2 regions of the Luteimonas sp. A534 genome follow, and region 1 is predicted to be linked to the other one. Evidence: riboswitches for the same ligand, from Rfam matches in the RefSeq annotation. Region 1 holds a riboswitch; the other holds the start of a gene.

Evidence for each region. Region 1 has a riboswitch for cobalamin ahead of ACW5F0_RS08745 (TonB-dependent receptor domain-containing protein). Riboswitches for the same ligand answer to the same signal wherever they lie in the genome.
Region 2: linked by a shared signal. The riboswitch ahead of ACW5F0_RS13265 (ribonucleoside-diphosphate reductase subunit alpha) and the one ahead of ACW5F0_RS08745 (TonB-dependent receptor domain-containing protein) in region 1 are both predicted to bind cobalamin.

The regions. Positions count from the first base shown of each region.
Region 1 is NZ_JBSVRR010000003.1:118,261-130,175, reverse strand. It holds gene ACW5F0_RS08780 (efflux RND transporter periplasmic adaptor subunit) at 1-1,226, opposite strand, end outside; gene bioD (dethiobiotin synthase) at 1,302-2,033, opposite strand; gene ACW5F0_RS08770 (GAF domain-containing protein) at 2,032-2,517, shown strand; gene ACW5F0_RS08765 (TfoX/Sxy family protein) at 2,514-2,888, shown strand; gene cobS (adenosylcobinamide-GDP ribazoletransferase) at 2,902-3,654, opposite strand; gene ACW5F0_RS08755 (histidine phosphatase family protein) at 3,651-4,232, opposite strand; gene cobT (nicotinate-nucleotide--dimethylbenzimidazole phosphoribosyltransferase) at 4,229-5,296, opposite strand; cobalamin riboswitch at 5,404-5,641, shown strand; gene ACW5F0_RS08745 (TonB-dependent receptor domain-containing protein) at 5,764-7,629, shown strand; gene gph (phosphoglycolate phosphatase) at 7,641-8,297, opposite strand; gene dinB (DNA polymerase IV) at 8,412-9,500, opposite strand; gene ACW5F0_RS08730 (bifunctional acetate--CoA ligase family protein/GNAT family N-acetyltransferase) at 9,508-11,915, opposite strand, start outside.
Region 2 is NZ_JBSVRR010000006.1:100,895-112,809, reverse strand. It holds gene ACW5F0_RS13310 (BRCT domain-containing protein) at 1-182, opposite strand, end outside; gene ACW5F0_RS13305 (RtcB family protein) at 321-1,547, opposite strand; gene ACW5F0_RS13300 (slipin family protein) at 1,595-2,716, opposite strand; tRNA gene ACW5F0_RS13295 (tRNA-Thr) at 3,074-3,141, opposite strand; tRNA gene ACW5F0_RS13290 (tRNA-His) at 3,145-3,215, opposite strand; gene ACW5F0_RS13285 (acyl-CoA thioesterase) at 3,759-4,154, opposite strand; gene ACW5F0_RS13280 (thioredoxin family protein) at 4,151-4,492, opposite strand; gene ACW5F0_RS13275 (flavodoxin) at 4,464-4,955, opposite strand; gene ACW5F0_RS13270 (ribonucleotide-diphosphate reductase subunit beta) at 4,960-6,021, opposite strand; gene ACW5F0_RS13265 (ribonucleoside-diphosphate reductase subunit alpha) at 6,179-8,548, opposite strand; cobalamin riboswitch at 8,730-8,963, opposite strand; gene ACW5F0_RS13260 (diguanylate cyclase domain-containing protein) at 9,093-10,916, shown strand; gene ACW5F0_RS13255 (hypothetical protein) at 10,895-11,050, opposite strand; gene ACW5F0_RS13250 (DUF6165 family protein) at 11,132-11,527, opposite strand; gene ACW5F0_RS13245 (MliC family protein) at 11,534-11,854, opposite strand.

The DNA of each region.
Region 1 (11,915 bases):
GAGGCGTCGTCGCCGGCCGCTGCGTCATCCGCTGCCGGTTCCGCTGCATCGGGGTGGGCGCCGGACGGCGCTGCAGGTGTGGGCGCGGGGGGCGACGCGGGCGCTGCGCCGGGCGTGGCGGGTGCCGCCGACGGCTGCCACGGCGTGGCGGTCGCGGCTTGCCCCACCTGCGCACGCTGGAGGCCCGAGACGACCACCCGATCACCGGGGACAAGGCCCGCGGTGACGATCCAGCTGCCGGCCTCGGCGCGGGCGGTGGTGATGTCCTTGCGTGCGACGGTGTCGTCGGCGCCGACCACCATCACATACGGGCCGGTGGCGTCGCGCTGCACCGCCGCCTGCGGCACCGTGAACACGCCATGCTGCACGCCCAGTGTTGCCACCAGGGTCACAAAGGTGCCGGGCAGCAGGCGGCGGTCCGGGTTCGGCAGGGTGGCGCGCAGCGACACCGCGCCGGTCTCCGGGTCGACGCTGTCCCCGGAGAAGTCCATCTCGCCGGCGTGCGGGTAGACGCTGCCGTCGGGCAGCAGCACCTGCACCGCGACGGGACCTTCGCGATCGAGCTGCATCGCGTGCACCTGGTCGAGTTCGCCGGCGCCCATGCTGAAGTTCACGAACAGCGGATCGATCTGGTCGACCGTGGTCAGCAGCGTCGCCGTGCCCTGCCCCACCAGCGCGCCCTCGGTGACCTGCTGCTTGCCGGCGCGGCCGGAGATGGGCGCGCGCACGGTGGCGTAGCCGAGGTTGATGTTGGCGCTCTCCACCGCCGACTGCGCCGCCTGCACGGCGGCGTTGGCGCTGCGCTCGGCGGCCAGGGCGTTGTCGAGGTCGGACTGGGAAATGAACTTCTGCGGCGCCAGGCCGCGCGCGCGGCTGGCGGAGGCGGCGGCATTTGCCTGGTTGGCGCGCGCCTGCGCAAGCGCGGCCTGGGCTTCGCCGGCGGCCGCGCGCAGCGGTGCCGGGTCGATTTCGAACAGCACCTGGCCTTCGGTGACGTCGCTGCCCTCCTGGTAGGCGCGGCGCTGCACCACGCCCGGCACGCGGGCGCGCACATCGGCGCTGCGGTAGGCGGCCAGGCGGCCGACGAGATCACGACGCAGGGGCGCGTCCACCGGCTGCACGGTCACGACCCCGAGTTCGGGCGGCGGCGGCGCTTGCTGCTGCTCCTCCCCTCCGCAGGCCACGAGGGCCACGAGCAGGATCGGGATCAGGACGATGCGGCGCATAGGGAGGTCCTTGGGGGGAGGTAATTCCGAACTCGCAAGTATGGCATCGCCCTGCTTCGGCAAACGTGCAGGAAGTCAGGGGCGCAGCGGAAATCGCCCGCTGACGTTGGCGACCGCCGCCGCGGCCATGCCGAGATGCGGCACCAGCGTGGCCGGATCCGCTGTCGGAGCCGCGTGCGGCACCACGCCCAGGTACGGCAGGGCCAGCGCCGCACGCAGCAGGTCGAGATAGTCGTCGCGGCGGTCGAACGCGGGATCCACCGCGCAGCCGACCCAGCCGAGCAGGCGGCAGCCGTCGGCGGCAATCGCGCGCGCGCTCAGCCTGGCGTGGCTCAGGCAGCCCAGGCGCAGGCCCACCACCAGCACCACCGGCAGCTCGAGCGCATGCGCCAGATCGGCGTGCTCGATGCCATCGGCCAGCGGCGACAGCCAGCCGCCCGCGCCTTCCACCACGACCACGTCGGCGTTGGTGGCCAGGCGGGCGTAAGCCGCGAGTATCGGCGGCATCGATACCTGGACCCCGGCGCTGCGCGCGGCCAGCTGGGGCGCGGTCGGCTCCGGAAGGGCCCAGGGGTTCACGTCTTCGTAGGCGGGCCGTGGATCGCCGGCGGCGGCCTGCAGCGCGAGCGCGTCGTCGTTGCGCAGTCCCTGCGGCGTGGCCTCGCAACCGGCCGCGACCGGCTTCATGCCCACCGCACGCAGGCCGCGTGCACGCAGCGCGTGCAGCAGCGCAACGCTGGTCATGCTCTTGCCCACGCCGGTGTCGGTGCCGGTCACCAACACGCCCCGCGCTACACTCGTGCTCATGTTCACGACGCAGATTCTAAGCGGCGACAAGCCGCAGCAGTACGCCCAGCTCGTCGCCCAGGCGCGCGCACTCCTGGCCGGCGAGCACGACCGCATCGCCAACGCCGCCAACCTCTCGGCGCTGGTCTACCACGCGCTGCCGGAGCTCAACTGGGTCGGCTTCTACTTCTTCGACGGCACCGAACTGGTGGTCGGACCGTTCCAGGGGCAGCCAGCCTGCGTGCGCATCCCGCTCGACCGCGGCGTGTGCGGCGCGGCTGCCCGCAGTGGGGAAACCCAGCGCGTCGAGGACGTCAACGCCGTCCCCGACCACATCGCCTGCGATGCCGCATCGCGCTCGGAGCTGGTGGTTCCGCTGTTCCACGAAGGTGCGCTGCTGGGGGTGTTCGACCTCGACAGTCCGGTTCCCGGTCGCTTCCACGTTGAAGACCAGAAGGGGCTCGAGGAGATCGCACAGGTGTACGTCGAATCACTGGGTTCATGAGCGCGCAGCCGCTCAAGATGCGCAACATCGGGCCGAAGTCGGCCGCGTGGCTGCGCCAGGTCGGGTTGAAAACACCCGAGGACCTCATCGAGGCCGGGCCCCTGGAGGCCTTCATGCGCATCAAGCGCGCGGGCTTCAAGCCGAGCCTCAACCTGCTGTATTCGCTTGAAGGCGCGCTGCGCGACTGCCACTGGCAGGACGTCCCCGACGCCCGCCGGGTGGAACTGGTGGCTGCGGCGGAGGCCGCGATCGCGGAACTGCCGCCCCCGCGCAACCGCCCGCCCGCCGGGCCGGTGACCACCACGGTGATGCAGGAAGACGACGACGCGATGCCTTCGCCGGACTACTTCGACCGGCCCGACGGCGACTGAACCCCGCTGCGCGCTAGAAGGCCTGCCACCACGCGCCCGGCGACCAGCCGGCGGCAAGCACCAGCGCCAGCAGCAGCAGGCTTTCCACCACCTCCACGCTGGCACCCAGGCAGTCGCCGGAAATCCCGCCCAGGCGGCGGCGCCAGTACGCCGCGACCAGCGGCGCCAGCGGCAGCGCGACCAGCAGCGGCGGCGCCAGCACGCTGGCCGCAGCCAGCGCGATCGCCCACAGCCAGACCACGTGCAGGTCCAGCTTCCACGAGAAGCGTTCGGCCATGCCGGCCTGTTGGATCGGCGGCAGCAGGCGGCTCCACCACAGCGTGCCCCAGCGCGCCCAGGCGGGCACCAGCACGATCCCGAACCACCACGGCGATCCCGCGAGTTCGGCCAGCAGCACCAGCTTCACCAGCAGTTGCATCACCACCGAGACCACGCCGAACACGCCCATGTGCGGGTCCTTGAGCACGGCCAGGAAACGCTGCGGATCGCGATGCGCGGCGCCGAAGGCATCGGCCACGTCGCCGAGGCCGTCCAGGTGCAGCGCACCGGTCACCCATACCCACATGAGCAGGGCGAGTACCGCCGCCAGCCACGGGCGCTGGTCGAATCCCCACAGCGGCACGGCCAGCAGCAGCCCGATCAGCACGCCGACCAGCGGGTAGTACACCGCGGAGTGCGACAGGTCGTCGTCGCGGAAGTCGCGCACCTGCGGCGTCGGCAGGCGGGTCAGGAACTGCACCGCCAGGATCAGCCGGCGCAGGCTCATGGCTGCGCCAGCTCGAGCACTTCGCCCCAGGGGCGGCCGTCGTCGCCGGCCTCGAGCCGCAGCCGCAGGCGCGTGCCGTAGTCGATGCGCAGCGCCCAGGCGGAGGCGAGCGGCAGGCCGCAGGCGAGCGTCAGCGCCATGCGCAGCGCGCCGCCGTGGCTGACAACCAGCTGCGGCCCGGGATCCGCGGACGCGAGCAGTGCTTGGAGTCCCCTGCCGATGCGCGCTTCGAACGCATCCCAGGCTTCGCCGTTGGGCGGCGGATTGGCGCGTGGATCGTGGTGGAACGCGGCCAGCGCGGCAGCCGGCAGGTCCATGCCCGCGCGGCCGTCCCAGTCGCCGAAGTCGAATTCCGCCCAACCAGCATCGCGCTGCACCGCCAGGCCCGCCGGCGCCGCGAGCGCCAGTGCGGTGTCGTGCGCGCGGCGCAGCGGCGAACTGGTCACGCGTGTCCAGGCGATGCCGGCATGGCGCCGGCACGGGGCGAGGATGGCACCGTCGCGCAGCGGCGGATCATGGCGCCCGTCCAGGTGCCCGCGGCGGCCGGTATCGGCGTGGCGCACCAGGTCGACGATCATGCCGGCGGCCTGTCGGCGACCGCGGCCTCGGCGAAGGTCGCCATGTCGTTGTGCAGCGCGCAGGCCAGGCGCAGCAGCGGCAGCGCCAGCGCCGCACCCGAGCCTTCGCCAAGGCGCAGGTCGAGCTGCAGCAGCGCCGACGCGTCCAAGGTGTCGAGTACGCGCTGGTGGCCGCGTTCGGCGGAGCGGTGCGAGAACAGCAGCCAGGCGCGCACGCCCGGATTGAGCCGCACCGCGGCCAGCGCAGCGACCGAGACGATGAAGCCGTCGACCAGCACCGGGATACCGCGCTGCGCCGCCGCCACCATCGCGCCGGCCAGCGCGCCAATCTCGAGGCCGCCGACGCGACGCAGCGCTTCCAGCGCCGGCAGCGGCGCCGCCGCGATCGCCGCGCCGTGCAGCGCCAGCGCGCGCTCCACCACCGCCTGCTTGTGGGCCATGCGCGCGGCGTCGAGGCCGGTGCCTGCGCCGACCAGGTCGGCGACCGGCAGCGCGGCGAGCGCGCAGGCCAGCGCGCTCGCCGGCGTGGTGTTGCCGATCCCCATCTCGCCGGGCAACAGCAGGTCGGCGCCATCGGCCAGCGCCTCGTCGACCGCGCGGCGCCCGGCGTCGAGCGCATGCGCAAGCTCGCCGGCCGCCATCGCCGGCTCCACGCTCAGGTCGCGCGTGCCGCGGCAGGGCTTGTCGACGACGGCGCCGGGCAAGGGCGCTTCGGCCAGCGTGCCGACGTCGCGCAGGTGCAACGGCAGGCCGAGCTCGCGCGCCAGCACCGCGATCGCGGCGCCACCAGCCGCGAAATTGGCGAGCATCTGCACCGTGACTTCGGCCAGATACGCGGAGACACCCTGCGCCACCACGCCGTGGTCGGCGGCGAACAGCAGCACCGGGGCACGCGACGCCGCGGGGCGGTCGCTGGCCTGCAGCGCCGCCAGTTCGATCGCCAGCGTTTCCAGCCGGCCGAGCGCGCCGGCAGGCTTGGTGAGCTGCTGCTGGCGCGCGCGCGCGCGGGCGCGGTGCGCCTCCGAAGGCAGCGCGCAGCGCTGCGTGAACCATGACTCCGTCATTTCGCCCCGATGTGCGTATTGCAGCCGCGCATTCTATCCGCCCGCCGCGGCCCGTCCTGCCCGCCCCGCACGCCGGATGCCTTTGGCGCGCCGTGGAGCGATGCCGTAGACTGCGCGCTCTTTCTGGTGACCGGCGGGGTTCTCCCCAACGGTTGAAACGGGAAGCCGGTGACCTTCCGCCCGCCGTCACGGCGTACGAAGCATTCCGGCGCTGCCCCCGCAACGGTAAGCGTGGAACACCCCGGCAAACCGCCACTGTGCACAGGCATGGGAAGGCGCCGGGGCTGGAGCAGCGACATCGCTCCGCCCGCGAGTCCGGAGACCGGCCTGGAAGACACACTGGTTGTGACGCGGAGGGCGTCGCGGCGGTAGCGCGCCGTGTCGTCCACGTCACCCTCCCGTCCCCGCTCCCTGCCCGCAACCCCACGACACAGTCGCGCGGGCGTGCGCGACGCATGGAGAACCCGATGAAGCCGCAGCACCAGTTCCTTTCCCTCGCAGTGGCGCTCGCCCTGTCCCCGGCCGCGATGGCCAGCGGTGCAATGCAGGCCACCGACCTCGACGAGGTCATCGTCACCGGCACCCGCACCGAAATACTGCTCGCCGACAGCCTGGTGCCGGCGCAGGTCATCGATCGTGACGAGATCGATCGCAGCCAGGCGCGCGACCTGATCGAACTGCTGCGCGGGCGCGCCGGCGTGGACATCGGCAACCAGGGCGGCCGCGGCAAGCTCAGCAGCGTGTTCCTGCGCGGCGCCGAGTCCGACCACGTGCTGGTGCTGATCGACGGCGTCAAGGTGGGCGCCGCCAGCTCCGGCATGGCGGCGTTCCAGGACTTTCCGGTCGCGCAGATCGAACGCATCGAGATCGTGCGTGGCCCGCGCTCGAGCCTGTATGGCTCGGAGGCGATCGGCGGCGTGATCCAGATCTTCACCCGCGGCGGCAGGGCCAGCGGCTTCACGCCGCAACTGTCGGTGGGCGGTGGCAGCAACAACAGCCGCGCCTTCAGCGGCGGCTTCGGCTACGGCGGCGAGCGCGGCTGGGTTGCGGCACACGGCGGCTACCAGGAGACCGACGGCATCGACGCCTGCCGCGGCTCGGGCACGCTGTTCACCGGCTGCTTCACCGACGAGCCCGACGACGATGGCTACCGCAGCGCCTCGGTGACCATGCGCGGCGGCCTGCACGTCACCGATGCCCTGGCGGTGGAAGGCAGCTTCCTCGATGCCAGCGGCGAGAACGAGTACGACGGCTCCTGGACCAACCGCTCGAAGACGCAGCAGCAGGTGACCGGCGCGCAGTTGCGTTACGCCCCCGAGGGTGGCCGCCTTGGCGTGACCGCGGCAGTGGGCCGCAGCAAGGACACGTCCGACGACTACCAGGGCGACACCTTCGTGAGCACCTTCGATACCCGCCGCGATACCGCCTCGGTGCAGGCCGACGTACAGCTGGCGCCGGCGCACCTGCTCAGCATGGGCGTCGACTACAGCAACGATCGCGTCGATGGCACCACCGGCTTCATCGTGGACGAGCGCGACAACACCGGCGTGTTCCTCGCCTACGACGGCGGCACCGGCCGCCAGCGCTGGCAGGCCAGCGTGCGCCACGACGACAACGAGCAGTTCGGCGACCACGTGACCGGTGGCCTCGGCTGGGGCCTGGCGTTCGACAACGGCCTGCGTTTCAGCGCGACGCTCGGCACCGGCTTCAAGGCGCCGACCTTCAACGACCTGTACTACCCGGGTTCGGAAAGCCCCCTGCTGCAGCCCGAGGAGTCCACCAGCCTGAACCTTGGCGTGTCGCAGGCCACCGAACGCTTCAACTGGTCGTTCAACATCTACGAGAGCCGGATCGACGAGCTGATCGTGTTCACCTATGCGCCGCCGACCTGGCAAGGCGTGGGCGAGAACATCGACGAAGCCCGCATCCGCGGCGCCGAACTGACGTTTGGCACCTCGTTCGCCGGCTTCGACCTGTCGACCCAGCTCAGCCACGCCGATCCGCGCGACCGCAGCGGCGGCATCAACGACGACAACCTGCTCGCGCGCCGCGCGCGCACCACCGGCCGCATCGACCTTGACCGCGGCTTCGGCCCGCTGCGCGCCGGCATCACCGTGCAGGGCGCCGGCAGCCGCTATGACGATGCCGCCAACACCGTGCGCCTGGGCGGCTACGCCACCACCGACCTGCGCCTGGAGTACGCCTTCCACCGCGACTGGAGCCTGCTGGCGCGCGCCAGCAACGTCTTCGACCGCGACTACGAGACGGTGGGCTGGTACAACCAGCCGGGGCGGGAGTACGGGCTGACGTTGAGGTATCAGCCGGTGCGGTGAGGGGTTGCCCCCTACCCCCGAAGCGCCAACAACCCAGGCAAGTCGTCGAGCACCGCCACCGCTCCCGCGCGTTCAAGATCGAAGTCACGCGGATACCCGTGCCTCACCAGTACAAGGTCCATGCCGGCAGCGTGCGCGCCGCCGGCATCGGCCTCCGAATCGCCGACCATCAGGCACTCGTCCACGCGGCGGCCGTGGTGCGCGGCCAGGTGCAGCAGCGGCATCGCGTGCGGCTTGCGTTCGGGCAGCGTGTCGCCGCCGACGATGCCGTCGAAGCGGTCGCCGATGCCCATCGCTTCGAGCAGCGGGCGCACGTAGCGTTCGGGCTTGTTGGTGCAGATCGCCATCGCCACGCCGTCGGCGTGCAGCGCGTCCAGCGTCTCCACGGTGCCGGGGTACAGGCGCGCCTGCAGCAGCAGGCAATCGCCGTAATGGCGCATCAGCCGTGGCAACACCTCATCCACCGGCGTGCGGCTGCCGACGTGCTGCAGCGCGCTGTCCATCAGCACGCGCGTGCCGAGGCCGATCCAGCTGCGCACCAGCACTTCGGGCTGGCGCGGGTGGCCGAGCTCATCGAGCGTGCGGTTGACCGCTTCGGCGATGTCGGCGGCGCTGTCGACCAGCGTGCCATCGAGGTCGAACAGCACCAGGGGCCAGGCGAATGCCATGTTGCGTACCTTCGCCGGTCGGGGAGCCGACGCCACCATGGCAGGCTACACCGCGGCGCGCGCGATCATGTGTCGGTGCATGCGCTGGCCCGCATCGACGCATCGGCACGGCGCTCAACCGGCGGTCGACACGACATCCGACTCCGGGAACAACGTCGCCTGCTCCGGCAGCTCCGCGGGCTCGCGGAATCCGCCCAGGCCTACGCCGACCAGCCGGTAGCGTGTCGACCCGGGCAGGTCGACGCGTTCGCGCAGCGCGAGCGCGAATGCGGTGAATTCGGCTTCGGTGGCCGGGGGCGATTCGGGCGTGTAGCTGCGCGTCAGGATGCGGAACTGCGCGGTCTTGAGCTTCAGCACCACCGTGCGGCCGACGCGCTCGGTCTTGCGGCTGGCCGCCCAGGCCTTGGCCGCCAACGCGCGGATCGCGGGCTCGATCTCCTCCAGCGGCAGGTCGATGGCGAAGGTGTCTTCCGCGGAGATCGACTGCACCGGCTGGTTCGGCTCCACTGGCCGCTCGTCGATGCCGTGCGCGCGACGGTGCAGGCAGGCGCCGAAGCTGCCGAAGCGCTGCTGCAGCTCCTCGATCGCAAAGCCGCGCAGGTCACCCATCGTGGCCACGCCGATCGCTGCAAGCTTCGCTTCCATCACCTTGCCGACGCCGGGAATGCGGCCGACAGGCAGCGGTGCCAGGAAGGCGTCGACCTGCGACGGCCGGATCACGAACTGGCCGTCCGGCTTGTTCCAGTCCGATGCGATCTTGGCCAGGAACTTGTTGGGCGCCACGCCGGCCGACGCAGTGAGCGCGGTTTCGTCACGGATCGCCGCGCGGATCATGCGCGCCGATTCGGTGGCGCTGGGCGAAGCGATCTTCGGCGCGGTGACGTCCAGGTAGGCCTCGTCCAGCGACAGCGGCTGCACGAGGTCGGTATGGCGCAGGAAGATCTCGCGCACCTGCCTTGATACCGCCTTGTAGCGCGCGAAATCCGGCGGCACGAATACCGCGTCCGGGCACAGACGCTCGGCGCGCACCGCCGGCATCGCCGAGCGCACGCCGAACACGCGCGCCTCGTACGACGCCGCACACACCACCGAGCGCGCGCCGCGCCAGGCCACGACCACCGGCCGGCCGCGCAGCGCGGGATCGTCGCGCTGCTCCACCGACGCGTAGAAGGCGTCCATGTCGATGTGCAGGATCTTGCGCATATGCGCATTATCCCGCAGCGACGGCCACCGGCAGCTCCACCAGCATCAGCGTGGCGTCCTCTGGATCCGGCACGACCTTGAAGCCGAGCCGCCGGCACATGGCGAGCATGGTGCTGTTCTCGCGCAGCACCTGGCCTTCGATGGCTTCCAGCCCCATCCAGCGCGCGACTTCGATCATTTCCTGCATCAGCCGCCAGCCCAGGCCCGCACCCTTGAGGTCGGAGCGCACCATGATCCCGTACTCGCCGCGCCGGAAGTCGGAGTCGGCGAGCAGGCGCACGGCGCCGAGCATCTCGCCCGACTCCACATCGATCGCCACCAGCGCCATCGAGCGCGCGTAGTCCAGCTGCACCAGGCGGGCGATGAAGTCGTGGCTGAAGTCGCGCACCGCGCGGAAGAAGCGCAGGCGCAGGTCCTCGGCGCTGACGCGTTCGAAGAAGCGGCGGAACATCGCGTCGTCTTCCGGGCGCACCGGGCGCACGACGGCCGTGCGGTCGTTGGACAGGGCCAGCGTGCGCTCGAGCTCGGTCGGATACGGGAACACCGCGAAGCGCGGGTGGCCGCGGCCGCGATGCAGGCGCGTCGAAGGCGCCACCGCGATGCGGGCGTCAAGCGCGATCGCGCCCGACGCGTCGGCCAGCAGGGGGTTGATGTCGACCTCGCGCACCTCGGGGATGTCGGCGGCCAGCTGCGCCAGCTTCACCAGCACCAGGGCGAGTGCGCGTTCATCGGCGGCGGGCACGTCGCGGTAGGCGCGCAGGATGCGCGAGACACGCGTGCGACCGATCAGCTCGTGCGCCAGGCGCAGGTCCAGCGGCGGCAGCGCCAACGCCTTGTCGTCGATCACCTCGACCGCCGTGCCACCGCGGCCGAACACCACCACCGGCCCGAATACCGGGTCGTCGGCGATGCCGGCGATCACTTCGCGCGCCTTTGGGCGCAGCACCATGGGATGCACGCTGACGCCATCGATGCGGGCGTCCGGCCGCAGCCGGCGCGCACGCTCGAGGATGTCGGCGGCGGCCTCGTGTACCGCGGCGGCGCTGGCCAGGTGCAGGCGCACGCCGTCGACGTCGGACTTGTGGCCGATGTCGGGCGAGAGCACCTTGACCGCCACGGTGCGACCGGCATCGAGCAGCGGCTGCGCGGCGCGCACCGCAGCATCGGCATCGGTGGCGAGCACGGGCGTGGCGATGGCGATACCGTAGGCGCCCAGCAGCCGCGCGGTGTCGCAGGGGTCCAGCCATTCACGGCCTTCGGCAAGTGCCGCGTCCACCAGCGCCTGCGCACCCGCGCGGTCGACGCCGAAGCCCTCGGGCAGGCTTGGCGGCGTCTCCATCAGCGCCGCCTGAGCCTCGCGGTGGCGCACCAGGTACATGAAGCCGCGGACGGCCTCGGCTTCGTTGGCATACGTCGGCACGCCGGCGGCACCCAGCAGGTCGGCGGCGCCGTGGCCATCGCCCAGCCACAGCGCCAGCACCGGCTTGCGCGGCGCGCCACGCGGCCGCTCCTTGAGCACGCGCACCGTGGCCTCGGCGGTGTCGCGCGGATCGGACAGCACGGTCGGAACATTGACCACGAGCACGGCGTCGTTGCCGGGGTCGTCGAGCAGTGCTTCCAGGCCGGCGGCATAGCGCGGGCCGTCGGCATCGCCCAGCAGGTCGACAGGATTGGCGCGCGACCAGCCGCGCACGAGTCCGGCGTCCAGGCGTTCGATGGTGGCCGGCGCCAGCTTCGCCGGCGTGCCGCCAAGATCCTGCAGGCGATCGAGCGCCAGCAGCCCCGTGCCGGCGCCGTTGGTGAGCACCGCCAGGCGCTTGCCGGGCACGCTGCCCAGATGCGACAGCGTTTCGGCGGCCGCGAACAGCTCGTCGAGTGCGTTGACGCGCAGCAGGCCCGCGCGCCGGAACGCCGCGTCGTACACAGCGTCGGGCGTGGCGAGCGCGGCGGCGTGGCTGGTCATCGGCCCCATTGCATGCGCGTGGCGGCCCGGGCGCACCACCACCACCGGCTTGCCGCGGGCGGCCGCACGCGCGGCGGACAGGAATTTGCGCGCGTCGCGCACCCGCTCCAGGTACAGCAGGATTGCGCGGGTGTGGCGGTCGGTGGCGAACCAGTCGAGCAGGTCGGCGAAATCGACATCGACCGCGTCACCCAGCGACGCCACCGCGGAGAACCCGACTCCGCGCGTGCCGGCCCATTCGATCATCGCCGCGGCCACGGCGCCGGACTGCGAGATGAGCGCGAGGTCACCCGGCGGCGGCCGGTGCGCGGCGAAGCTGGCATGCAGTTTTGAATGCGGCGCGATCACGCCCAGGCAGTTCGGTCCGACCACGCGCAGGCCGCGCGCGCGTGCGATCGCACCGAGCGCGGCGTTATGCGAGTCGGGGCCGTCACCCATGCCACGCGTCAACA
Region 2 (11,915 bases), on a different contig from region 1:
TACGGGTGGAGATCTCGGAGCTCCTCGTGCTCGGAAAGCCAGAGCTCTAGATACCCCACCTCCAGTTCATTGATCTCCCCGTCGATCGAGATGCCTTCAATGATCCCCAACAGGGAGTTCACTGATTTATCCAGGCGAGCCCGCGTCGTGAACTTCGCGTACTTGCGATGATCCTCATGCATGTCGTCCCCCTTGTCTGTCCCTGCAAGGCCAGACTAGCCATCGCTGGGCTCGCCAACAACAGCAGCGGGCGACGCCCCCAAGAAAAGCCTCTGCCGTGCCCGGAGAAAGAAATGGCCCCGCCTCCGCGGGACCACCCCTCATCCCTTGACGCACACCACCTGCCGCAAGGTATGCATCACCTCCACCAGGTCCTGCTGCGCCGCCATCACCGCCTCGATGTCCTTGTAGGCCGCAGGCGACTCGTCGATCACGCCCTGGTCCTTCCGGCATTCAACATGTGCCGTGGCCTCACGGTGCTGCTTCAGCGTGATGCTGTTGCGCGCCGCAGTCCGGCTCATCACCCGCCCGGCCCCGTGGCTGCAGCTGTGGAAGCTGTCGTCATTACCCAGACCGCGGACGATGAAGCTCTTCGCGCCCATGCTGCCGGGAATGATGCCGAGCTCGTCCCTGCCCGCCCGCACCGCGCCCTTGCGGGTCACGAACATCTCCTGTCCGCCGTGCACTTCCTTCTGCACGTAGTTGTGGTGGCAGTTGACGGCCATGGCCTGCAGCTTGAACTTCGGCAGCTCCGCGCGCATGGCGTGCAGCACGCGCTGCATCATCGCCTCGCGGTTGGCGCGTGCGTAGTCCTGCGCCCAGCCCACGGCCTCGACGTAGTCGTCGAACAGCGCCTCGCCTTCCATGAAGAAGGCGAGGTCCCTGTCGGGCACGTGGTAGCCGAGCACGCGCTTGCCCAGCTCATCGCGGGCCAGTTGGATGAAGTACGTGCCGATCAGGTTGCCGGTGCCGCGCGAGCCCGAATGCAGCATCACCCACACGGCTTCGCTCTCGTCCAGGCAGACCTCGATGAAGTGGTTGCCGCCGCCGAGCGTGCCCAGCTGCTGCTCCACCTTGTCGAGCCGGATCCGCGGATGCTTCGCCTTGATGCGTTCGAGCCGCTGCCACAGGCCGGAGCCGGCCAGGGCCGACTCGACGCTGTCGGGCGTCTTGCGGTGGTTGCCGCCCGGGCCGTTGCCGACGGGAATCGCGCGCTCGATCGCCGAACGCAGCCGCGCCAGCGAGTCCGGCAGGTCGCGCGCGTTGAGCGTGGTACGCACCGCGGCCATGCCGCAGCCGATGTCGACGCCGACCGCGGCCGGAATGATCGCGCCACGCGTCGGCACCACCGATCCCACGGTGGCGCCGATGCCCAGGTGCACGTCCGGCATCACCGCCACCCACGGCCCCACGAAGGGCAGGCTCGCGATGTTGCGCAGCTGCGCATGCGCCTTGTCTTCCAGCTGCACGCCACGGACCCACCCCTTGATCGGGGTCTCGCCTTTCCGGTGCAGCCATTCGTAGTTCGAAGTGTTCACGCGTTCCATTCCTTGAAGGGCCCACGCGCCGCGTCCATTCGACGCGCGGGGTGTTGCTACTTCAGCGTCACCAGTTGCTTGATGACGCCATCCAGGCCGCCGAACACGGTCAGCCTGTCGATCTTCTCCGTCACCTTTTCCAGGGCTTCCAGCTCCTTCAAACGCATCAGGACCGGGCTTTCCTCGATCAGTTTCGCGGTGTTGAGCAGCGATCGCGTGGCGTTCGCCTCCTCGCGGCGGCGGATCACGTTGGCCTGTGCCAGCTTCTCCGCCTGTACCACCCCGTTGAGGATCTCGCGCATCTCGCCCGGCAGGATCACGTCCTTGACGCCGACACCCAGCACCTCGATGCCGAGCGCCTCCACGCGACCACGCACATGGCCGAAGATCTCCGCGTCCAGCGTGGCCTTGTCGCCAAGCAGCTCATCGAGCGTCTTGGCGGCCACGGCCTTGCGCAGACCGTACTGCAGCTCGCGGTACACGTAGTCGCTGTACTTGGCCACCTGCGTACGCGCGGCGACCGGGTCGGTCACGCGCAGCGAAGCAGCCAGGTTCACGCGCAGGCTGACCTTGTCACGGGTCAGAAGCTCCTGGCCCGAAACCTCCATGGACTGCACGCGCAGCTCGATGGTCTCCACCGCCACGTTCTTCTGGAAGTTCCAGAAGGCGTAGCTGCCGGCGCCGACCACCTGCTCCAGCGTGTTGTCGACGAACACCAGGCCCGCCGACTCCACCGGCACATCGAGCACCACGGCCACGCGGCCCAGCATGCCGAGCTGGCGCAGGCGACGCGTCACGTCCGGCGCGACGCGCAGGCCTTCGGCAAGCGAAGCCTTCTCGACTTCGACCTGCACCAGGCCACGCCAGTACAGCTTGCGCAGGCCCGGCGGCAGCACATCCTCAAGGCGGCCGTTCTTCGACACCAGTCCGACTTCGTCCATGCCGATGTCGGCCAGCACGAAGGTCTCGCCCAGCCGGGCGCCGAGCGCGGCGATCAGCGCCTCGACGTCGTCGCCGGCGTACTCCGCCTTGCGGATGTCGTGCACGACCACGTCCAGCTGGTCGCGCCACGCGAACAGGCGATGCACGCCCGGCGCGAGGACGCGCTCGAAACGGCGGTTGCGATACACCAGGCCGCGTTCGGCGTCGCCGATCACGACCCTTCGGGTCCAGAACATCATGGGTTTTCTCCTTGTGAATGGCTCTGGTGATCCGGCTCGCTGGGTGCGGAGAGCCGGTTGCCGCCTTGTGCCGGACGCGCGATGCGGCCGACTGAAGAAGTGGGAACGCCCCTGACAGGTAGCGGGCGGGCGACCGGTGCTGGTGGTGGCGTCTGCCGTGGATCCCCGGTCGCACCCGCATCGGCGCGCAACCGCCTTCCCACGTTGTCTGCCACCGCCAGGACGCGGTGCCGGCGCGGTACCCGCTGCGTGCTTCGTTGCGCATCGCGATCCACTGCGACGCCTGGCGGAACAGGCACGGGACGTTCCCGGTTCGGGCTTGCGCCCTGTTGTGCTGATGACAATCAGCGATCGTTGGAGCGGGATTCGAACCCGCGACACATGGACTACAAGTCCATTGCTCTACCCGTCTGAGCTATCCAGAGGTCAACGTGCGGGACTCGAACCCGCAATCGACAGCACATGGCTGTTGCTCTCCCAGTTGAGCCAACGTTGTCGCAGCCGCTTCGAAACGGCATCGGCATACGCCACGGCAATGCCGCGCGCACCGGACGGAACGCAAGCCCGTACCGCTGTCACCGATCGAGATTCGACTGCGTATTGCCGCTTCTTTCCAAGCGGCAATTAATTCGCGCCCCACCGCTGCCGATGCGCTGGCAACACGGTGCACGCGTGTGCTTGGTCGTCCTTTGCGAACGCGTAAAAGAAAATGCCCCCGGCATGGAGTCCGAGGGCATTCGCCGTGCCTCGGAAGATCGGGGTGACCGATCTCCCGTGGAGGAGCCGGTCAGTTCAGGAGTGCGCCGTCATGCGCGAACCACGCACGCAGGCCCGCATCGCGCTTGGGCAGCGATGGCAGCAGGCGGTCGGCTATGCGGTTCTGCGTGGACATGGTCGAAGTGCGGCTTGAAGTCAGGAAAGGGGCTGCGGATATCCCGCAACGGGAGCGCACCTTACGCGCAGGGATGCACGTGCGCAAGAGAAATATTGACGTGGCGACGAATGGTCGGCCTGCGCAACCCGGCGGCGCCGGAACCCGCTAGGCGCCACCGTCACCCACCGCGACAGGGTGCCTGTCGACGTCGAGCGCGATCATGACGAAGGTCCCGCGCGTGCACAGTCGCCGTTCGCCCGTCAGCAGATCCTCCGCGACCAGATCCACCCCCACCCGGATCGAGCTGCGGCCGACGCCATTCACACGGGCCAGCACCTCGACCAGCTGCCCCTGCTGGATCGGCAGCTTGAAGTCGACCTGCTCGGAGCGTGCGGTCACCACGGTACGGCGTGCATAGCGGGATGCCGCGATGAAGGCAGCCTTGTCCATCCATGCAAGCGCCTGGCCTCCGAACAGGGTGCCGAGGTGGTTGGCATGGTCCGGAAAGACCATCTCCATCAGCCTGGCCTCGGTTGGCCGCCCGTCCGGCGATGCCGTCATGCCGAAACCTGCGCGAAACCCTCGGCGAGGGCGCGCATGATCTGCGCCGGGGCCTGGAATCCGGGCAGGCGCGCGATCTCCACGCCATCCGCGAACAGCGAGAGCGTCGGCGTCTGCCGCAGGCCGAGGCCGCGGAACAGCGCTTCGCCGACCACTTCCAGCTGCACCTTGAGCACGGGTATGTCCTGGATCAGGCCGGAGGCGGCAGCCTTCTGCAGCGAGGCATCGAGCATCCGGCAGCCGGGACAGTCGTCCTTGCAGTAATCGACCAGCAGGCGTGGATGCGCTGCCAGCATGGCGGCGTAGTGATCAGGCGAAGTGGCGTGCAGGATCCGCATGCGCAGTGATTCCTTCATGTGTCGTGGTGGCGGACAGGACCAGGTCGGTCCAGCGTTCGATCGCCAGGGCGTCGCCGGCGCCATGCGGCATCTGCTCGATTTCCAGGGGCGGATAGCGGCTACCGAAGAACTTCGCCATGCGCCGGACCGCACCGCAGTAGTACTCCTCGCCCCACTGCGTCTCGCCGGTGCCGAACACCGCCAGCCGGTCGGGCTTGCCGACCGCACCCATCAGCTCGGCGATGAATCGCTTCATCTCGGCAGGCGTGCGACCTGCGTTGTCGGTCCAGGAGCCGAGCAGGTACAGATCGTGCCGCGGGCCGGTCCCCGCGGCAGCCAGGCCATCCATGTCCACCTCGATCCAGGTCACGGCGTGGCCCAGCGCCTCGCAGCGCGCGCCGACTTGGCGCGCGACCTCGCGGGTATTGCCGCTCAGCGATGCGATGGCGAGCAGGATCCGCATCGGCTCAAAGATCGTCGAAGCCATTGTCGGAATTCGTCTTCTTGTAGCTGGCATTTCGCATCTCGAAGAAGTCGGTCTTGGTCTCGGTGAAGTTGTCGGCGTAGGCCTTGATCCAGGGCATCACGTTCTCGGTGGCCTCGGAATACAGCCTCTCGATGCCCAGCATCCCGGCCATCTTGTTGGCGCGGTACTTTACGTAGCGGACCATTTCGTCGACATCGATGCCGTCGATGCCGTCCAGTACTTCGCCGGTCCACTGCACTTCCAGCTCGATGGCGTGCTCGAAGGCGCTGTGCACGTAGGCGGTCAGCTCATCGGTCTGCAGCTCCGGGTTCTCGCCGACGATGGCGCGGATCAGCTCGCTGATGAACTTGGTGTGCGCAAGCTCGTCGCGGTTGATGAAGCTGATGATCTTTCCGGTGCCGGCCATCCGGTTCTGGCGCACCAGGTTGTAGAAGTAGGCGAAGCCGGAATAGAAGTTGATTCCCTCCAGGATCGAGGACTGGATCAGCGAGCGCAGCAGGGTCTCGGCGGTCTTTTCGCGCATGAAATCGTCATACGAGTTCATGATCGGCGCGTTGCGCTTCTGGATCGTCGGGTGCGTGCGCGCGATCTCGAAGATCCGGTTCTGGTTCTGCAGGTCGGTGATCGAGGCCAGCACGTAGCTGTAGCTTTCGTTGTGGATGACTTCCTGCTGCCCGATGATCGCCGCGTTCGCGTGCGCGGCCGGGTCGGTGATGTATTCGGCGACGTTGTAGATGAAGCGCGTCTGCGGCGAGTCCAGCGTGGCCAACAGCCCGATGATCGAGTCATAGGCGTTCTTCTCCCGTGCCGACAGCTCGCCGTACTGCTTGGCGTCGCTCTTCATGTCGACCTCGTCCGGGATCCAGAAGTTGGTCGAGAGCTCCTTGTAGGCGCGGTAGAACGACGGATACGGGATGTCGTTCCAGTTGAGGATGCCGCTGGTGCGGCCGTTGATGATCCCGGTCGAGCGGTTGGGATGGCGCGGCTCGAGGATGCGAATGCGGTCGAGCGGCGTGGAAGTAAGCGGTGCGGTGGCGGACATGTGGTCTTCTCGTGTTTCGGGCGTCGCGGGACGAATCGATCTGGAGGAAAGCCCCCTGAGTCAGGGGGGCGCGCCGAAGGCGCGGGGGTCTGGGTGCTGGTGATGCAGGGTCCACGGTTCGCCACGCGAACCGTGGAAGCGAAAGCGCGAATGCGCTTCAGCTACTGCACCACTCGCACTCGGCGATGTCGATGTCGTTCGAGCGCACGTAGTAGGTGGTCTTCAGGCCTTCGCGCCATGCCGTCATGTGCAGCTCAAGCAGGGTGCTGGCGCGGATGGTGCTGGGGACGTAGAAGTTGAAGCTGATCGACTGGTCGACGTGGCGCTGGCGGCGCGCGTTCTGGCGGACGCTTGCGAACTGGTCGACGCGGTAGGCGCCTTTCTCGTAGTAGGGCCAGGTATCGAGCGACAGACCCGGGGCCGCGACCGGTCGCCGATAATCCTTCTTCTCTTCGTAGTAGAACGCGGAGTAGATCGGGTCGATGGATGCGGTGGAGCCCGCGATCTGCGCGGTGCTCATGTTGGGTGCCACGGCCATCAGCCAACCGTTGCGCATGGCGCCCGCGGCCACCCGGGTAGACAGCTCCCGCCACTCCGGGCTGTCGTAGCCGCGGTCGCGGAAGTAGGCGCCGGTGTGCCAATCGCTGCCCTCGAACGCCGGATAAGCGCCCTTCTCCTCCGCCAGCGCCATGCTGGCCCGCACCGCGAGCTGGTTGATGCGCTCGTACAGCGCGTCGCTGTAATCCTCGGCCCCGGGCGCGTTCCACTCGATGCCCTTCAGCGCCAGCAGGTGGTGCCAGCCGAACGTGCCCAGGCCGATGGCGCGGTACTTCTGGTTGGTGATCGTGGCCTGCGGCACCGGCAGCTGGTTGAGGTCGATGACGTTGTCGAGCATCCGCACCTGGATCGGCACCAGGCGCTCGAGCACGTCGGTGATGAGGTCGCCCTGCCCGTCCGGTGGCACGACGGCGCGGCCGAGGTTGATCGACGACAGGTTGCAGACCACGAAATCGCCGGCCTGGCGCGTGGTCACGATCTGGTTGCCGGAGATGATCTCCTGCATGAGCCGCGTCGGGCTCATGTTCTGCAGGATCTCCGTGCACAGGTTGGACGAATACACCATGCCGGCGTGCTTGTTCGGGTTCTTCCGGTTCACTTCGTCCCTGTAGAACATGAACGGGTTGCCGGTCTCCAGCTGGCTGACCATGATCCGCTTGAAGATGTCGATCGCCTTGACCGTCCTGCGGCTCACGCGTTCGTCGCCCACGACCTCCGCGTACTTCTCGCGGAAGCTGCCCGCACCGCGGGATTCGTCGAAGAAGTCCTGCAGGTACCAGCCCTTGAGCCGCTTCACTTCATGTGGATCGAACAGGTACCAGTCGCCGCGGCGCTCGACCGCCTCCATGAAGATGTCCGGGATGCAGACCGAGGTGAACACGTCGTGTGCGCGCAGGCGCTGGTCGCCGTTGTTGAGGCGCAGGTCGAGGAAGGCCTCGATGTCGCGGTGCCAGACGTCCAGGTACACCGCCACCGCCCCCTTGCGCTGGCCGAGCTGGTCGACCGAGACCGCGGTGTTGTTGAGCTGCTTGATCCACGGCACCACGCCACCCGAAGAGTTCGGCACGCCGCGGATCGCCGCCCCCGAGGCGCGGACGTAGCCCATGTAGGCGCCCACGCCGCCTCCGCCCTTGGACACGCGGGCGATGTCGGTGTTGGAGTCGTAGATGCCCTGCAGCGAATCGTCGACGGTGTCGATGAAGCACGACGACAGCTGCCCCCCGGTCTTGCCGGCGTTCTGCAGCGTCGGCGTGGCGACCGTCATGTACAGGTTGGACAGCGCCCAGTAAGCCTCGCCCACCAGCTGCATGCGGCGCTCGCGCGGGGCTTCGCGCTGCATCAGGTACAGGGCGATCGTCAGCCACCGCTCCTGCGGCAGTTCGTACACCGCGCGGCTGGTGTCCGTCGCCAGGTAGCGGGTGGCGAGCAGGTACAGGCCGTTGTAGGCGAACAGCCTGTCGCGCTCCGGATCGATCATCTTCCCGGCTTCAACGAGTTCCTCCTTGGAGTAGGCGCGCAGGATGTCGTTGGAATACACGTTGCGGTCGGCCAGGCTTTCCTGGAGTCCGACGTAGGAGCCGTAGCGTTCGCCGACGTCGTAGAAGCGGTTGCGACTGGCGCGCTTGTACAGGCGCTGCAGGTACAGGCGTGCGGCGAACATCTCCCACTCGGGCGCGGCCACGTCCACGCGCGCTTCGGCTTCGCGCACCAGGTGGTCGACGAGGTCGTCCGCGTCCACCACGTCCTTGCGTTCGACGAACCCGCACACGCTGCGCGTGTAGTCGGCGACATCGAGCTGCGGAAACTCGGCGTGGATGCGATCGATGCTGCGCACGAGCCGTGCGCGGTCGTAGGGCATGCGGCGGTTGCCGGCTTCCTTGGTGATCCATGTGGCAACGCATCCGCTTTCGCCGTCGCGCGGGAAGGCAGCCGGGGCTGGAACGGCGGCGATGCCGTCGTGCTTGTCCATGTGTGTTCCTGGATGAGGGACGCACGGCCACCTGTCCCGCGGCAGGAGGCGGGCGGCGTCATCACAGGGTCGGCAAGCGGCGTCGCAACGGACACGCCCGATCCGACAACGAATCGCGGGCGCATGCGCGCTTCACCAGCCATCTCCCCCCGGAGATTCCGCAGCCGGCACCGCGCGATGTGCTTGCGCGCGGCTGTCGGCAGGTCTTCGGGCTCGTGGATCCGGGAGCTGGGCTCCGCGCCTCGGTCGCCGCTTCCCGGAACCACCGTTCCAGTGCGAGTGCGACCTCGTTTCCACCTACCGCTGCGGGGCAGCGCCGGAATGAGTGGGACTGGATGTTTCTCCGCCCCACCGCACCGGCTTCCCTTTTCATCCCGCGCCCTGCGGCGCGCGAACCGACGACCACAACATATCGTGGCGCCAAGGAACCGTCAACGCAAAATGTTGTGACAAGACGTCGGGGAGATTCCGGCTGCCGCGGAAGCGAATGCCGGACGCCCACCGCACCGCAGCGGTCATTCGCCTTTGCACTGCCTGGGCTAAAGTGCCGGTTCCCCACCTCGAGACCGTCATGTTCGACCGCTTTCGATTGCCCCGGACCTATTGGGCCGACCGGTCCGTCCTGGCCCTCCTGATCGCCACCACGGCCTGGCTCTCGCTGACGTTCGCGCGCGGCCCCGGCGAACTCGCCGCGATCTGGGTCGGCAACGGCATCCTCACCGGCTGGCTGCTGTCCAGGCGCAGCGCGACGTGGCCGGGCTACATCGCGATCGCGTTCGCGTGCGAACTGCCGGCCCGGATGCTCGCCGGCGATACCCCCGTCTACGCGTTCGCGATCGCGGCATGCAACATCGTGGAAGTGCTGGTGGTGGCCGGATTCGTGCGCAGCCGCGTCCCGGACATCCGCCAGCCGCGGGACTGGGTGCGCCTGGGCGGCATCGCGACCGGAGCCACGCTGCTGGCCTGTGCCTTGTCCGGACTGCTGGCCGCGGGCGTGGCATACGCCATGCACGGCCAGGCATTCGTGCGGTCCTTTGCAGGCTGGTATGCCGCCCACGTCGTGGGCATGGTGATCCTGGCCACCACCACCCTCGTCGTGCAGCGCGAAGGGCTGGGCCTGTTCATTGCGCGCGGCCGGGGCTGGTCGCTCGCGGCCAGCATGACCTTGCTGGTGGCGGTGGGCATCGGGGTGTTCATCAGCGCCTACCCGGTGATGTTCCTGACCTATCCCGCCCTGCTGCTCGCCGCGATGCGCCACCAGTTCGCGGGCGTGGCGCTGGGCGTGATCGCGTTGGCCCTGATCGCCGCCATCGCCACCACGCTGGGATACGGTCCGCTGTGGCTGCAGCATGACCTGGGGGACGGCGGCAGGATCGCGCTCCTGCAGCTCTACCTGGCTGGCGGCTGCGTGATGACCATCCCTGTCTGCCTGGCCATGGCCGAACGCAAGCGCCTTGCCATGCGCCTGGGCGACAGTGAGCGCCGCTACCGCATGCTCGCCGACCATTCGCATGACGTTATTTCCCGCATCCGGGGGGACGGTGAACGGCTGTATGTCTCTCCCTCTGCGCTGGAGATGCTGGGATGGACGCCGGACGAGATGCTCGGTTCGCGGTGGGACAGCGTGCACCCGGACGACCGCGCGACCCAGCAGCAGGCGATGGCCGACGTGCTCGCCACGGGCAACCCGCGCACCGACATCTACCGCGTGCGGCACAAGGACGGCCACTACGTCTGGGTGGAAGCGGTGTCGCGCTGCATTCCCGCCGACGACGGCAGCGATGCGGACGATCTCATGCTGACCGCGCGCAACATCAGCCGCCGCGTGGCCGCCGAGCAGGCGCTCGAGGAGAGCCGGCGCGAGCTGGAGCGGCTGACGCGCGTCGACACCCTGACCGAGCTGGCCAACCGCCGCCAGTTCGACGAGCGCCTAGCGCTGGCGCTGAAGCGGCTGCACCGCCACGACACCCCGATCGCGCTGCTGTGCCTGGACATCGACCACTTCAAGGCCATCAACGACGGCCATGGCCATGCCGCCGGCGACGCCGTGCTGCAGGCCTTTGCCGGGCGCCTGTGCGACAGCGTGCGTGAGACCGACCTGGTCGCGCGCCTGGGCGGCGACGAGTTCACGATCCTGGTCGAGGATGCGCAAGCCGGAGCGGCCGAGGCGATCGCGCGCAAGGTGCTGGAATCCACCGCCGCGACCATCGAAGCTGGCGGCACGCCGCTGATCGTGACCACCAGTATCGGCATCGCCTACGCGCAGCGGCCCACCGATGCCGCGACGCTGATGGAAGCGGCGGACGCGGCGCTGTATGCGGCCAAGAAGGCGGGGCGCAACGGCTATCACGTGGGCGAGGCATCCTGACGCCACGTCCCGGTCCGGGAACCACCGCGACATCCGGCGGTCCCGGGATTCAACGAGTCCACGTTGCGGCCGATGGCGCCGCCCGCCACGGCACCGGCCACCGTCGCGACCTTGCGTCCGCTTCCGCTGCCCACCTGGTTGCCGACCTATCGCGTGCAGTGCGTCCGCCGGACCCGCGCCGCCCCGGATCGCGATGGCCGTCATCAGGTCCGGCATCACGCACCTCCCTGGTACTGCTTCTCCTCGATGAATTCGGAGCCCGCCAGGCGATTGATGTCGTTCTTGATCGCGATCCGCTCGCCGTTGCGCATGGCCACCGCGCGCGCGAGCTGGATGAATCCGTCGTCGAAGTCCTTGGCGGCTTCCCTCGCGCGCAGGCCGTCCTGCACGTCCCACATCAGTTCATTGACCGCCTTCAGGCGGTCGTAGAACCCGTCGAGCTCCGGTTTGGCGTCCACCAGCGCCTGCCAGATCGGGCGCAGGCCCTCGAGTTCGACCGCGACGTGCGCGCGCTTGTCGGCATCGGCGATGCGCTCGTGCTTGATGTGCAGGATCGAGATCTTGTCGGCCAGCTCGCCGACCGACACGGGAACGGAAATGGTCTGCTGCATGTTCACTCACCCGGCCTTGCACTGGATGGGAACCATACGGCCGATTTCCACCGTGAGGTCGTCGCCCTTGCCGCGGATGGTGTTGGGGCCGTTGCTGTAGACGAAACCCGAAGCGCTCGGCTGCTGCGCGAGTTCGATCGCGTCGCCATTGCGCAGCAGGACCGCGCGCTCCTGCGCGGCATGGAAGCGCACGGACAGGGACTCCCCGTTGTCGCAGCTGAAGGCGACCTCACGCATATCCGGCGGAGACGGGTCCACCGCGGCGGGCGGTGAGCTGCAGGCGCAAGCCGCGCAGGCTGCGAGCATTGCCATCAAGGGCACTTTCATCGAGTTCTCCAGCTTTGGCGCACGCTGGCGCCGGACGGACATATCGATACCGTAAACTCCG